4 regions of the Sodalis sp. RH19 genome follow, and region 2 is predicted to be linked to each of the others. Evidence: predicted binding sites of a transcription regulator. Region 2 holds the regulator's gene; each other region holds the start of a gene.
What was found. The regulator CRP, encoded in region 2, controls carbon source genes, mostly activating them, when cyclic AMP is high. The targets are predictions, from matches to a motif close to ATGTGANNNNNNTCACAT.

Region 1: a site for CRP is predicted at 1,874-1,891, ahead of ACL2XF_RS15620 (CdaR family transcriptional regulator). Genes of this name have one in related genera too.
Region 3: a site for CRP is predicted at 2,157-2,174, ahead of ACL2XF_RS13405 (YjcB family protein). Genes of this name have one in related genera too.
Region 4: a site for CRP is predicted at 1,909-1,926, ahead of garD (galactarate dehydratase). Genes of this name have one in related genera too.

What each region holds. Positions count from the first base shown of each region.
Region 1 is NZ_CP178734.1:3,433,641-3,437,141, reverse strand. It holds gene dgt (dGTPase) at 1-203, shown strand, start outside; gene degP (serine endoprotease DegP) at 361-1,806, shown strand; gene ACL2XF_RS15620 (CdaR family transcriptional regulator) at 1,990-3,147, shown strand; gene ACL2XF_RS15615 (enolase C-terminal domain-like protein) at 3,217-3,501, opposite strand, start outside.
Region 2 is NZ_CP178734.1:5,125,330-5,128,830, forward strand. It holds gene ACL2XF_RS22975 (YccS/YhfK family putative transporter) at 1-1,002, opposite strand, end outside; gene crp (cAMP-activated global transcriptional regulator CRP) at 1,056-1,688, opposite strand; gene ACL2XF_RS22985 (hypothetical protein) at 1,856-2,044, opposite strand; gene ACL2XF_RS22990 (OsmC family protein) at 2,004-2,426, shown strand; gene ACL2XF_RS22995 (phosphoribulokinase) at 3,059-3,501, opposite strand, start outside.
Region 3 is NZ_CP178734.1:2,959,411-2,962,911, forward strand. It holds gene ACL2XF_RS13395 (DHA2 family efflux MFS transporter permease subunit) at 1-529, shown strand, start outside; gene ACL2XF_RS13400 (efflux transporter outer membrane subunit) at 531-2,132, shown strand; gene ACL2XF_RS13405 (YjcB family protein) at 2,243-2,530, shown strand; gene ACL2XF_RS13410 (DUF1348 family protein) at 2,663-3,124, shown strand; gene ACL2XF_RS13415 (TetR/AcrR family transcriptional regulator) at 3,125-3,501, shown strand, end outside.
Region 4 is NZ_CP178734.1:3,425,488-3,428,988, forward strand. It holds gene garL (2-dehydro-3-deoxyglucarate aldolase) at 1-217, opposite strand, end outside; gene ACL2XF_RS15595 (MFS transporter) at 278-1,609, opposite strand; gene garD (galactarate dehydratase) at 2,097-3,501, shown strand, end outside.

The DNA of each region.
Region 1 (3,501 bases), 1.7 Mb from region 2:
TCCCCACCCGCCTGTTTCATAAATTATCCACCAAACATCGTCTGGCTTATGGTGAAGCGGTAGCCGGGTTAAATCGCTACCCGTCGCGCCAGCAGCCCATGATGGAATTTTATTATCGGGCGCGTTTAATTCAGGACTATATTAGCGGCATGACCGATCTTTATGCCTGGGATGAATACCGCCGCTTAATGGCCGCGGAGTAAGTCAGGGTTAGCGCAGTATTTGTAAATACGCCCAATACTTTTTTACCATTATGGTTTTTTTGCTACTGAACTTCGGGTTATTTGATTAATCTCACAGATACGACCACAGCAATGGGTCCGCATCATTACCTGATACTTACAGTTGAGACAATGTTAAATGAAAAAAACTTCTTTGGTCCTGAGTGCGCTGGCATTGTGTCTGGGTGTGGCGCTGGCGCCTGTTTCATTGTATGCGGCGGAAACCGCCTCGACCAATCAGCAGCTCCCAAGCCTGGCGCCGATGCTGGAAAAAGTCATGCCATCGGTGGTCAGCATCAGCGTCGAAGGCAGCACCGCCGTCAGTTCGGCGCGCGTGCCCGAGCAGTTCCAGCAGTTCTTTGGCCAAGATTCCCCGCTGTGCCAGGAAGGGTCGCCTTTCCAGGCGTCGCCCCTGTGCCAGGGCGGCGATGAGGACGGCGGCGACGACGGCGAGGGCAATACCCCGCCGGCCAAGGAAAAATTCATGGCGCTGGGCGCGGGTGTGATTATCGATGCCCAGAAAGGCTACGTGGTGACCAACAATCATGTGGTCAACGACGCCACTAAAATCCAGGTGCAGCTGTATGACGGCCGCCGGTTCGACGCCAAGATCATCGGCCGCGATCCCCGTTCCGATCTGGCGCTGGTGCAGCTGATCGACTTTAAAAACCTCACCGCCATCAAGATGGCCGATTCGGACCAACTGCGGGTCGGCGATTATACCGTGGCCATCGGCAACCCTTACGGCCTGGGGGAAACCGCCACCTCGGGTATTGTGTCCGCGCTGGGGCGCAGCGGGCTGAATATTGAAAACTATGAAAACTTTATCCAGACCGATGCCGCCATCAACCGGGGCAACTCGGGCGGGGCGCTGGTTAACCTCAACGGTGAGCTTATCGGCATCAATACCGCCATACTGGCGCCGGACGGCGGCAATATCGGTATCGGCTTCGCCATTCCCAGCAACATGGTGAAAAACCTGACGGCGCAGCTGGTGGCCTATGGCCAGGTCAGGCGCGGCGAAATCGGCATTCTCGGCACCGAGCTCAATCCGGAGCTGGCCAAGGCGATGAAAGTCGACGCCCAGCGCGGCGCGTTTGTCAGCCAGGTGATGCCTAAATCCGCCGCCGAAAAGGCCGGGGTGAAAGCCGGCGATGTCATCGTCACCATGAACGGCCGGCCCATCAACAGCTTTGCCGCGTTCCGGGCGGATGTCAGCTCGCAGCCGGTCGGCACCAAGGTCCAGCTCGGCCTGCTGCGCGACGGCAAGCCGGTAACCGTCGATGTGATCCTGGAGCAGAGCACCCAGCCGCAGCTTGATTCGGGCAATGTCTTTACCGGCATCGAAGGCGCGGAATTGAGCAACATGGATACCGGCGATCAGCAGGGCGTCAAGGTGGACAATGTCAAGGCGGGCAGCACCGCGGCGAAAGTCGGCCTGAAGAAGGGCGATATCATCCTGGGCGTCAACCAGCAGCCGGTGCAGAATATCGGCGAACTGCGTAAAATCCTGGATGCCAAGCCGCCGATACTGGCGTTAAACGTCAAACGCGGCGATACCACGCTTTACCTGCTGGCGCAGTAATCCCCCGCGTCCGGCTCTCGCCACCAAGACGGCGTCATCACGACGCCGTCTTTTTTTGCCCGAAAGAATGTGATATCCCGCACAAAATAAGCGAGCAAGATCACGCTTTGTGCTTCTGCACAATGTATGAGCGCCAACACCCGGGTATAATAGGGCAAAGGGCTTAACAGAACCGAGGCGGGGATGGCAACGTATCATCTTGATGCGAAATTGGCGCAAGAAATTGTGGCAAGAACGATGCAGATTATCGACAGCAATATCAACGTGATGGATGCGCGCGGCCGCATTATCGGCAGCGGCGATGAAGAGCGGGTCGGTGAACTGCACGAAGGCGCGTTATTGGCCCTGTCGCAGGCCCGGGTCGTGGATATCGACGACGGCGTGGCCCGGCATTTGCACGGGGTACGGCCCGGTATCAACCTCCCGCTGAAAATCGACGGCAATATCGTCGGCGTTATCGGCCTGACCGGCAATCCCAGTCAACTGCGGCAGTATGGCGAGCTGGTCTGCATGACGGCGGAAATGATGCTGGAGCAGGCGCGCTTGCTGCATATGCTGGCGCAGGACAGCCGGCTGCGCGAGGAACTGGTGCTGAATTTAATCCGCGCCGAGGAAGTCACGCCGGCGCTGATCGAATGGGCCCAGCGGCTGGGAATTGATATCAACCAGCCCAGGGTGGCGGCGGTGGTGGAGGTGGACAGCGGGCAGTTCGGCGTCGACAGCGCCATGGCGGAGCTGCAGCAGTTGCAAACGCTGCTCACCACGCCGGAGCGCGATAATTTGATCGCCATCGTATCGCTGACGGAAATGGTGGTGCTGAAACCCGCGCTGAACAGCCACGGGCGCTGGGATGCCGAAGAGCATCGCCGGCGGGTGGATACGCTGTTTTCGCGCATGACCGAAAGCAGCCGCCTGCGGGTACGTATCGCCCTGGGCAATTTTTTCCCCGGCGCCGGCGGTATTGCGCGCTCCTGGCGTACCGCGCGCACCACCATGTCGGTGGGCAAGCAGCGGCTGCCCGAGCAGCGCCGTTATTTTTATCCCGACCTGATGCTGCCGGTATTGCTCGACAGCCTGCGCGGCGGCTGGCAGGCCAGCGAACTGGTGCGCCCGCTGGCAAAACTCAAGGCCATGGATAACAATGGCCTGCTGCGCCGCACGCTGATTGCCTGGTTTCGCCATAACGTTCAGCCCACGCCTACCTCCAAGGCGCTGTTTATCCACCGCAACACCCTGGAGTACCGCCTCAACCGTATTTCGGAAATGACCGGCCTGGATCTCGCCAACTTTGACGATCGGCTGCTGCTCTACGTGGCGCTGCAACTGGATGACGAAGCCTGATCCCATCGTCCGCGGCCCAACCCATGTCGCCGGTAAACTCAGGGTACGGCGGGCCGTACCCTGGATGGGTTAACGCAGCATCGCCGGCCGTTTCCGGTCAAAGGTCCAGCCGGGAATCAGATACTGCATCGCCTGCGCGTCATTGCGCGCGCCGGACGGCATGCGCTTGTAAAGCTCATGCTGCCGTTCGATTTGCGCCATATCGATTTCCACGCCGAGCCCCGGTTTACCGTTGAGTGTGATCGCGCCGTCGACGATTTGCAGCGGTTCTTTGGTCAGATGCTCGCCTTCCTGCCAAATCCAGTGGGTATCCAGCGCGGTGGGCTTACCGGGCGCGGCCGCGCCGACATGGAT
Region 2 (3,501 bases):
AAGCGGGCGCTGGGTACGCAGCAGCCGGGCGATACGGCTGAAATGGTAATAACAAAACTGTCCGACCGGATTATCCGGATGCCGGTCGGCAATTTTTTCCAGGGCCGACAGCGCGGTGGCCATGTTAAAACGCCCCGGCTGCCGGTGATAGAGAATATCATCCGCCAGTACCCGCAACCGCGCGGCAATCAACCGGGCGTTATAGCGGATAACCGCCTCGGCGTGGCTTTGCGCCACCAGTTTTTGTACTTCGTCCGGCTGGTGCAGGCTGACGGCGATATGCTCCTGCAAATCCAGCGCCACCTGGAAAGAACGCAGCAGGCGTTTGTACTGCAGCTGATCATTGGCCGACAGCATATAAAGCTGCTGGTATACCTGGGCAATCAGATCAATCACCGCCTGCTGGCGGGCAAACAGCGGCGGCAGGGCGGTTTCCGGATCGGTATGCTGTGTCAGCAGGGTATATTTCGCCTCGATATAATCCGCCAGCTCCCGATACAGCAGGCTAAGAGATTCCCGCATCGGCTGCTCCTTCCACAACCGGAACCACAGGGCGTTGAACAGTCCGTACCAGGCGGTGCCGGCAATATACAGCAGCGGCGGCACGACGGGCGGCACATTGCCGGCCAGGCCCAGGGTAAAGATGGCGGCGATAAGCGCGGCGGGCAATAAACGGCCGTGCAGCGGGCTGATTTCACCGGTAACGCCGAACAGCAGCGCCAGGCCGAGCATCACCAAGGGCAACGGCACCGGCACGGCCAACAGCACCTGGATCAGCACGCTGCTCAGCGCGAACAGCGCACCGCCGACGGCCAGGCGCTTGAAAAACCGTTTATGCAGGGTATCGAGGCCGGCGATATTGCAGCAGGCAGGGACCAACGAAAACAGCAGGCCGTTTTGCAAGCTGCCGAATAACAGGCCGGCGGCCACCGGCAGGCATAGCACGATGGTTTGCCGCAGGGCATAGTTTACTTCAGGGTGGTAGATTAACCGGCGCCACATACTGTCAGCAAAAAAAGCGTGGTACGAAGCACCACGCCTGTATAACGGGGCTATCAGCGCGTGCCGTAAACAACAATGGTTTTACCGTGCGCGGATATAAGATTTTGATCTTCGAGCATTTTAAGAATACGTCCTACCGTCTCGCGGGAACAGCCGACAATCTGGCCGATTTCCTGACGGGTGATTTTTATCTGCATGCCGTCGGGGTGGGTCATGGCGTCGGGTTGTTTCGCCAGGTTCAACAGGGTTTGCGCTATGCGTCCGGTAACGTCCAGGAATGCCAGGTTGCCGACTTTTTCCGACGTTACCTGTAAACGACTGGCCATTTGCGCCGACAGGCGCATCAGGATATCCGGATTCACCTGAATCAGCTGCCGGAATTTTTTATACGAAATCTCGGCGACTTCACAGGCGGTTTTCGCCCGTACCCAGGCACTGCGTTCCTGACCTTCCTCGAATAGGCCGAGCTCACCGATGAAATCTCCCTGGTTAAGATAGGAGAGAATCATCTCTTTGCCTTCTTCATCCTTAATCAGCACCGCCACGGCGCCCTTAACGATGTAGTAAAGCGTTTCAGCCTTTTCACCCTGATGTATAAGTGTACTCTTCGATGGATACTTATGAATATGGCAATGAGACAGGAACCATTCGAGAGTCGGGTCTGTTTGCGGTTTGCCGAGAACCATTCGCTGTTATCCTCTTTTGTCATCGCTATCCCAGGTTCGGGACATCGTATTCCCTGTTACGGCGCTTGTATTATTCACTCTGACTCCGCGTTTAAACGGAGCGACGTAAGGGAACTTATTAGGGTCTGGTAATGTGATGTTCCGATCGATCTCTTGCCCTTTCATTATCATGAGGCCGATCCAGCCTTGTTTTTAGCATAGGTTTGAAGCAGTGTCTTCTGTTGTCTTGCTTCAGCATGAAGTATGTTCAGTAACATTGCCAGTTTTCCAACAAAAATGTAGTCTGCTGGAAAGCTTTTCATCAGGAGTATCATAATGCAGGCACGGGTCAAATGGGTAGAAGGGTTGTCTTTCATGGGCGAATCCGCCTCGGGCCACCAGGTTTTGATGGATGGGAACGCGGGCGAAAAAGCGCCCAGCCCAATGGAAATGGTATTGATGTCGGTCGGCGGCTGCAGCGCCATTGATGTGGTATCGATTTTACACAAAGCGCGGCAGGACGTCCGGGACTGCGAGGTCAAACTCACATCCGAGCGCCGCGACGAGGCGCCGCGCCTGTTTACCCATATCAACCTGCATTTTATCGTCACCGGCGCCGGGCTGACCGACAAGGCGGTGGAGCGGGCGGTGACGCTATCGGCGGAAAAATACTGCTCGGTCTCACTGATGCTCGGCGCGTCGGTCAATATGACCCACAGCTTTGAAGTGCGCGACGAACGCCACGCCCCCGCCGCCTAACCGGCCCGCCAACACCGCACTCAAACCCGGCGTGTTCAAGGGAGAGCGCGCCAATGGGGTCGAATCGGGCATGGTTTCTCTGCCCGACCGAGCGCCCCATGGCACGGTATGCCCGCCAACACCGCGCTCAAACCCGGCGTGTTCAAGGGAGAGCGCGCCAATGGGGTCGAATCGGGCATGGTTTCTCTGCCCGACCGAGCGCCCCATGGCACGGTATGCCCGCCAACACCGCGCTCAAACCCGGCGTGTTCAAGGGAGAGCATGCCGATGGGGTCGAATCGGGCGTGGTGTTCCCGCCCGACCGAGTGCCCCACGGTATGCTAGGCCCGCCAACACCGCAGCGAATCCTGGCGTGTTCAAGGGAAAGCATGCCGATGGGGTCGAATCGGGCGTGGTGTTCCCGCCCGACCGAGCGCCCCACGGTATGCTAGGCCCGCCAACACCGCAGCGAATCCTGGCGTGTTCAAGGGAGAGCATGCCGATGGGGTCGAATCGGGCGTGGTGTTCCCGCCCGACCGAGCGCCCCACGGTATGCTAGGCCCGCCAACACCGCAGCGAATCCTGGCGTGTTCAAGGGAAAGCATGCCGATGGGGCCGAATCGGGCGTGGTGTTCCCGCCCGAGGCCTCGAGTTTACTTAATTTCCTTTCCTTCCAGCAACTGCTGTACCAGCGGCCCCATTATCAGCTCCATCGCCAGCCCCATCTTGCCCCCGGGCACCACCAGCGTATTAATATTGGAAATAAAGGAGCCTTGCAGCATCGCCAGCAGGTAAGGCAGGTCGATATGCGCCAGGCTACGGAAATGAATAACGACAAAACTTTCGTCAAGTGAGGGAATCGCCTTGGCGGCGAAAGGGTTCGACGTGTCGACGGTCGGCACCCGCTGGAAATTGATATGGGTGCGGGAAAACTGCGGCGTGATGTAGTTAATATAATCCTCCATCGACCTCACCACCGAATCCATCACCGCCTCGCGCGAATGCCCCCGCTCGCCGGTATCGCGCACCAGTTTCTGGATCCACTCCAGGTTGACGATGGGCACCACGCCCACCAGCAAATCCACGTGCTTCGCCA
Region 3 (3,501 bases), 2.2 Mb from region 2:
GCTGCTGGCGCTGTCGTTTATCTATTCGCGCCATCTGGTGCCCAACGTAGACTTCAATACCCTGGTGATGATGCGCAGCGCGCAGTCCATCGGGCTGGGTTTCCTGTTTGTGCCGTTGACCACCGTCGCCTTCGTCACGCTGGCGCCGCGGCTGAATGCAGACGCCTCGGCGCTGTTTACCATGTTCCGCAACGTGGCGGGGTCGGTGGGCATTTCGCTGTCCACCGCGGCCATCACCGAGCGATCCCAGGCCCATAGCGCCGCCATGGTGCATAATATGTCGCCGCTTAACGAACAGCTTCAACAGACGCTGAACCGCACCGCGGCGGCAATCCGCGATTTTTCCCACCAGATAGGCGATCCGATGCAGCTGGCGACCGGCCAGATGTATCAGCAGATGATATCCCAATCACGGATCCTGGCGTATATCGACGTCTTTTCCCTGTGCGCGGTGGTGGCGTTTATCCTTATACCTTTTTGTCTGTTGCTTTCGCCCGTCAAGAGCGAAGGCAATGCGGGAGCACATTGATATGCCGGTTTGTTTCCTGGCCGCCCGGCGGCGGCATCGCTCATTGATAGGGCGTTTCAGCCTCGGCGTGGCGCCGTTCGTCCTGGCCGCCTGCGCGGTAGGACCGGACTATCAGCCGCCCCATCCCGTCACCCCCGCCGCCTTTGCGCCGGCCGGCGATAAATCCGGCGCCGCGGTCACGCTGGCGTCGCAGCCGGACCCGTCCTGGTGGCGCAGTTTCAACGATCCGCAGCTCGACAGCCTGATCGCGCGCGCCATCGCCGGCAACCTTTCGCTGCAACAGGCGGTGCTGCGCATCGCCGGCGCGCGTGAACAAAGCGTGCAGGCGGGGGCGGCCGGTTTGCCCGCGGTAAACGCCAGCGCCAAGGCTACCCGGCAGCAGCTGGGCCTGAAGGGTGAACTTGAATCCTCCGGCGTCAACCTCAGCGATGAAAATACCAGCCCGGAGATTGCCTCAGGGCTGGATAGCCTGTTCAAGCCGGTCAATCTTTACCAGGGCAGTTTCGACGCCAGCTGGGAAATTGATCTGTGGGGCCGGGTACGTCGCTCGGTGGAGGCGGCGAACGCCCAAACCCAGGCCGCGGTCGAGGGACGCAACGACGCGCTGGTCTCGCTGGAGGCGGAGGTGGCGCGGACTTACCTGCAGTTGCGCGGCGCGCAGAGCGTGGCCGCTACCCTGGAAACACAAATTGCGGTGGCCCAGCAATCGGCGGAACTGACGCGCAGCCAGCAGCAGCACGGCCTGGCCCCGCAGTATGACGTGGAAAACGCCAACGCCCAGCTTGGTTCGCTGCGGGCGCAACTGCCCCAGTATGAAGCGCAGCAGCGCCAGGCCATGAACGGCCTGGCGGTGCTGCTGGGCCAGCCTCCCGGCACCCTGGATCACGAGCTGGCGCCCGTCAAACCCCTGCCTGCGGTTCCCGCGGCGGTGCCGGTGGGCGTGCCATCGACGCTGGCGCGTCGGCGGCCGGATATCCGCCAGGCGGAAGCCAACCTGCATGCGGCCACCGCCAATATCGGGGTTTCGGTGGCGCAGTTGTTTCCCGATCTGTCATTGACCGGGCAGTTCGGGATGCGCAATACCGATGCGGACTACCTCACCCACTGGAGCAGCCATTTTTACAGCTTTGGTCCCCAGGTTTCCCTGCCGATATTCCAGGGCGGCCGGCTGGTGGCCAGCGTGAAACTGTCGCGCGTACAGCAGGCCAATGAAGCGCTTGCCTATCGCCAGGCAGTGTTGACCGCCCTGCAGGATGTGGAAAATGCCCTGGTCAGCTACCGCACCGATCGGCAGCGGGTCGAGGGGCTGGAGCAAACTGCCGCCTCGTTGCAGAATGCCTTCGATCTCGCCAGCGCCAGCTATCGCCAGGGCATCAGCACTTTTATCAACGTGCTGGACGCCCAGCGGCAGCTGGCGCAGGCCCGGCAGCAGGCGGCCAGCGCGCGGGTGCAGACCGGCACAGATCTGGTGGCGTTATATAAAGCGCTCGGCGGCGGCTGGGAGCCGTATCAGAATATGACGCTGCCCGACTACCCGGTTTTTGGTCCGGCGGAGTCGGGAAACGCGCCGGTGCAATTGACTAATAAATCGCCACAATCTTAGGCGCAAGCACAAATCGGTCTAAAAATGTGTCTTGGATCACATATTTTTGTAGCGCAATGCAACCAAACAGGAGAAAATTACACCATCTTACAAATGGGGGGTTGGTTGTCATGGGTACTCTTGCCGCAGGCTTCGTGATGATGCGCTGGGAATTGCTCAGCGCGGTGATGATGTTTTTCGCCAGCACGTTAAATGTCTTTTGCCGTAAAAGCAACCACAATGCGCTGGCGTTTATTTTCAGCGGCGTCGGCATCAGCATGGCCTGCTGGTTTGTCACCGGACTGCTGGGTATCACGCTGTCGGTTGAAATGGTCTCCTGGCGCGAAGCCTGGGATAACCTGAAAGATATCGCCACGTATGTGGTTTCCCATACGCCGCCGGAATGGCAGGTAAACTGACCGTCTCCGCCGGCCGTCCCCGGGCGGGGTAGTAGCGCTGACCGCTCCCTGCCCGCGCCACAAAAATAGCTTGCCCGGCGCTGTACCGATTGGTACAGTCAGGATTCCCGTTCTCCTGACAAGGCATCCATCATGGCAAACCTGGTCCCTCCCTTTACCCCTGACACCGCCGCCGCTAAAGTCCGTATGGCGGAGGACGGCTGGAACAACCGCGACCCGCAGCGCGTATCGCAGGTGTATACCCTTGATACGCAATGGCGCAATCGCGCGGAAATCGTCACCGGCCGCGACGAGGTAGTGGCGTTCCTGACCCGGAAATGGGCTAAGGAACTGGATTATCGGCTGATCAAGGAACTGTGGGCGTTTACCGGCGCGCGCATTGCGGTGCGTTTTGCCTATGAATGGCATGACGACAGCGGCAACTGGTTTCGCTCCTATGGCAACGAAAACTGGGAGTTCGATGCCGCGGGGTTAATGGCCCGCCGTTTTGCCTGTATCAACGATCTGCCCATCGCCGACGGCGACCGCAAGTTTCACTGGCCGCTGGGACGGCGCCCGGATGATCACCCCGGTCTGTCCGACTTTGGCCTCTAGATGACCGACCACAACGCGGATAGCGCGGCGCTGGTAGCGCAAATAGCCGACGTATTCCGTGAATGCGGCTTCGAGGGCGCGTCCCTGAGCCGTATCACCGAACGCACCGGCCTGGGCAAAGGCAGCCTGTACCACTTTTTTCCCGGCGGCAAAGACGCCATGGCGGCGGCGGTACTCACCCAGGTCGAGGCGTGGTTTCACCGCCACATTTTCCAGCCGCTGGCGCGGGATAACGCGCCGGACGCGCTTGACGGCATGTGGCGGGCGGTGGATGCGTATTTCCTGTCCGGACAGCGCATCTGCCTGATGGGGGCCTTTGCCCTGGACGGCACGCGCGATCGATTTGGCCATGCTATCGGCGTGTATTTCCACCACTG
Region 4 (3,501 bases), 1.7 Mb from region 2:
CCGGCGCGCTGTGGCTGCCCTTAAGCGCCATCAGCTGCGGAACAAACGTGCCGACGTCATTAGGTGCGTGCTCACCGTCCAGTACCAGCCAGTCGAATCCCGCCAGGCCCAATACTTCCGTGGTAATGGGATTTGCCAGCGCGCACCAGCACCCAATCTGGGTTTCCCCCTGAAGTAACCCCTGGCGAAAACGGTTAGGCAGTAGTGGAGTGTTCATAATTTACCTCTATGCAATGAAACAGAAAGTAGCGGGCCCCAAAACGCCGGGCCCGCGATATCAGGATTTAACCAGCACCAGTCGCTTGATTTCGCCGACCACCACCAGGTAGCACAGCATGGCCGCCAGGGCGGAACAGCCGACAAAGATCAGCGCGGCGTTGAATGAATGCAATTCCTTGACCATATAACCGATAGCCAGCGGCGTAACGATGGAAGCCACGTTGCCGAACACATTGAATATGCCGCCGCACAGGCCGATCACTTCTTTCGGCGCGGTATCGGAAATCACCGGCCAGCCCAGGGCGCCGAAGCCTTTGCCGAAGAACGCCAGCGCCATCAGCGCCACCACGATGACCGTATTGTTGGTGTAGTTGCACAAGATAATGCTGGTGGCCAGCAGCATGCCCACGACGATCGGTATCTTACGCGACACGGTCAGCGAGTGGCCGCGCTTGATCAGAATATCGGAAACCACGCCGCCCAGGACGCCGCCGGCAAAACCGAACAGCGCCGGGATCGAGGCAATCAGGCCCACTTTCAGGATGGACATGCCCTTATCCTGCACCAGGTAAATCGGAAACCAGGTCAGGAAGAACCAGGTAATACTGTTGATGAAATACTGGCCGAAAAATACGCCGAGCATCATGCGGTTGGTCAGCATCTGTTTGACATAATCCCAGCGCGGGCCGTCTTTTTTGCCGTCTTTTGGCGTGTCCATATCGACCATGGCGCCGCCGGCGGCGATGTAATCCAGCTCCTGCTGCGAAACGCGGGGGTGTTTATTCGGGTTTTGAATATATTTGATCCACACCATCGTCATGATGAAACCCAGCACGCCCATGACGGTGAAGACATGTTCCCATCCCCAGGAATAGGTCAGCCAGCCCAGGATGGGAGAAAATATCGCCAGGGCGAAATACTGCGCCGAGTTAAAAATCGCCGACGCGGTGCCGCGTTCAATGGTGGGGAACCAGGCGGCGACGATGCGCGCATTGGCCGGGAAAGACGGCGCCTCGGAGAAACCCAGCATAAAGCGCAGGATAAACAGCGTCATCGCCGCGTAAGCCACCGGGAAAAAGCCGACGAATCCCTGCAGCAGCGTAAACAGCGACCAGAAAAACAGGCTGTAGGTATAAACGCGTTTGGACCCGAAACGGTCCAGCAGCCAGCCGCCGGGAATTTGCATAATAAGGTAAGCCCAGCCAAACGCGGCGAATATCTGCCCCATTTGCCCGGCGTCCAGCCCCAGCGTCTTGGCGACATCGGAACCGGCAATGGACAGGGTTGCCCGATCGGCGTAGTTAACCGCGGTGACCAGGAAGATAATTAATAAAATCACATAACGGACATGTGTTTTTGTTCTACTTGAAACCAGAGGTGTCGTGCTCATTGAATACGCTCTAATCAGGCGATAAACTTCGGGAACACAAAAAATCATTACCACACTATTTTTTGCGTTGCGCTTTTTTATCGTGAGTTAATATTTTCTCGTAAGAGTCTTTTTATTTCACCGGTAGGCCGGTTGGTGTCTTATTTAACTGACCTGCATAGTATAAAAACCATCGTGAAAAATGGCACTATGCATAAGCACAACAATTAAGCCTAAAATAACCGATTTTTTGGACATGAGCACGTGAAAGCACGACGGTCGTCACGTTATTTTTTGGCGTGGATTCTGCCGCGAATGAAGGGTGACCTTTATCACATTATACTGAACATATGACAAATAAATCCCGGGTATAGCCGCTATAAAATCGTGCATTTGCACAATGAGAAGTGCCCCTATTCCGCATATAATATCCTCATCACCCGTATTGTTATCCTGGCTGAACGCTGGTTCGGGTTATAACAACAGATTAGTATTTGCGGAGACGTTTATGTCATCAACAATAATGACCAATGCGGAAAAGGCATTGTATATCAAAGTTCACGTCGACGATAACGTCGCGATTATCGTGAACAATAATGGTTTGCCGGCCGGCACTCAATTCGCGGACGGCTTGAAATTAATCGAGCATGTTCCGCAAGGGCATAAAGTCGCCCTGCGCGATATCGCTATCGGCGGCGATATCGTCCGTTATGGCGAAGTGATTGGCTATGCCTTGCGTGAAATCAAACAGGGCAGCTGGATTGATGAATCGCTGGTCGAGATGCCCAAGGCCCCGGCGCTGGAAACCCTGCCGCTGGCCACCAAGGTCCCGCCGACGTTGCCGCCGCTGGAGGGCTATACCTTCGAAGGATACCGGAATGCCGACGGCAGCGTCGGCACTAAAAACCTGCTGGGCATTACCACCAGCGTACAATGCGTGGCCGGCGTGGTTGAATACGTGGTGAAACTGATTGAACGCGATCTATTGCCAAAATACCCCAACGTCGACGGCGTGGTCGGGCTAAGCCATCTGTACGGCTGCGGCGTGGCCATTAATGCGCCCGCCGCGGTGGTGCCGATTCGCACCATCCATAATATCTCCCTCAACCCGAATTTCGGCGGCGAAATCATGGTGATTGGCCTGGGCTGCGAAAAATTGCCGCCCGAACGCCTGCTGGCCGGCACCGAGGATCAAATTCCCATCGCGGTGGAACGCCCGGGGGTGAGCATCACCCGTCTCCAGGACGAAAAACACGTGGGCTTCAAGTCCATGGTGGATGATATTCTGCAGGTAGCGGAAGATCATCTGCGGCGTCTGAACACCCGCCAGCGCCAAACCTGCCCGGTATCCGATCTGGTGGTGGGCACGCAGTGCGGCGGCAGCGATGCGTTCTCCGGCGTAACCGCCAATCCAGCGGTGGGCTTTGCCTCCGATCTGCTGGTGCGCTGCGGCGCGACGGTGATGTTTTCGGAAGTGACCGAAGTGCGCGACGCCATCCACCTGCTGACGCCGCGGGCGGCTGACGAACAGGTGGGACGCCGGTTGCTGGAGGAAATGGCCTGGTATGATAATTACCTTGACGATGGTAAAAGCGATCGCAGCGCCAATACCACCCCGGGCAATAAAAAAGGCGGTTTGGCCAATATTGTTGAGAAATCGCTCGGTTCCATCGCCAAATCAGGCACCAGCGCCATTGTGGAGGTGCTCTCCCCCGGCCAGCGTCCGACGAAAAAGGGGCTGATTTTCGCCGCCACCCCCGCCAGTGATTTTATTTGCGGTACCCAGCAGCTTGCCTCCGGCATCACCATACAGGTATTTACCACCGGGCGCGGCACACCCTATGGTTTGGTGGCCGTGCCGGTGATCAAGATGGCGACGCGCGACGCGCTGGCCGACCGCTGGTTTGATTTGA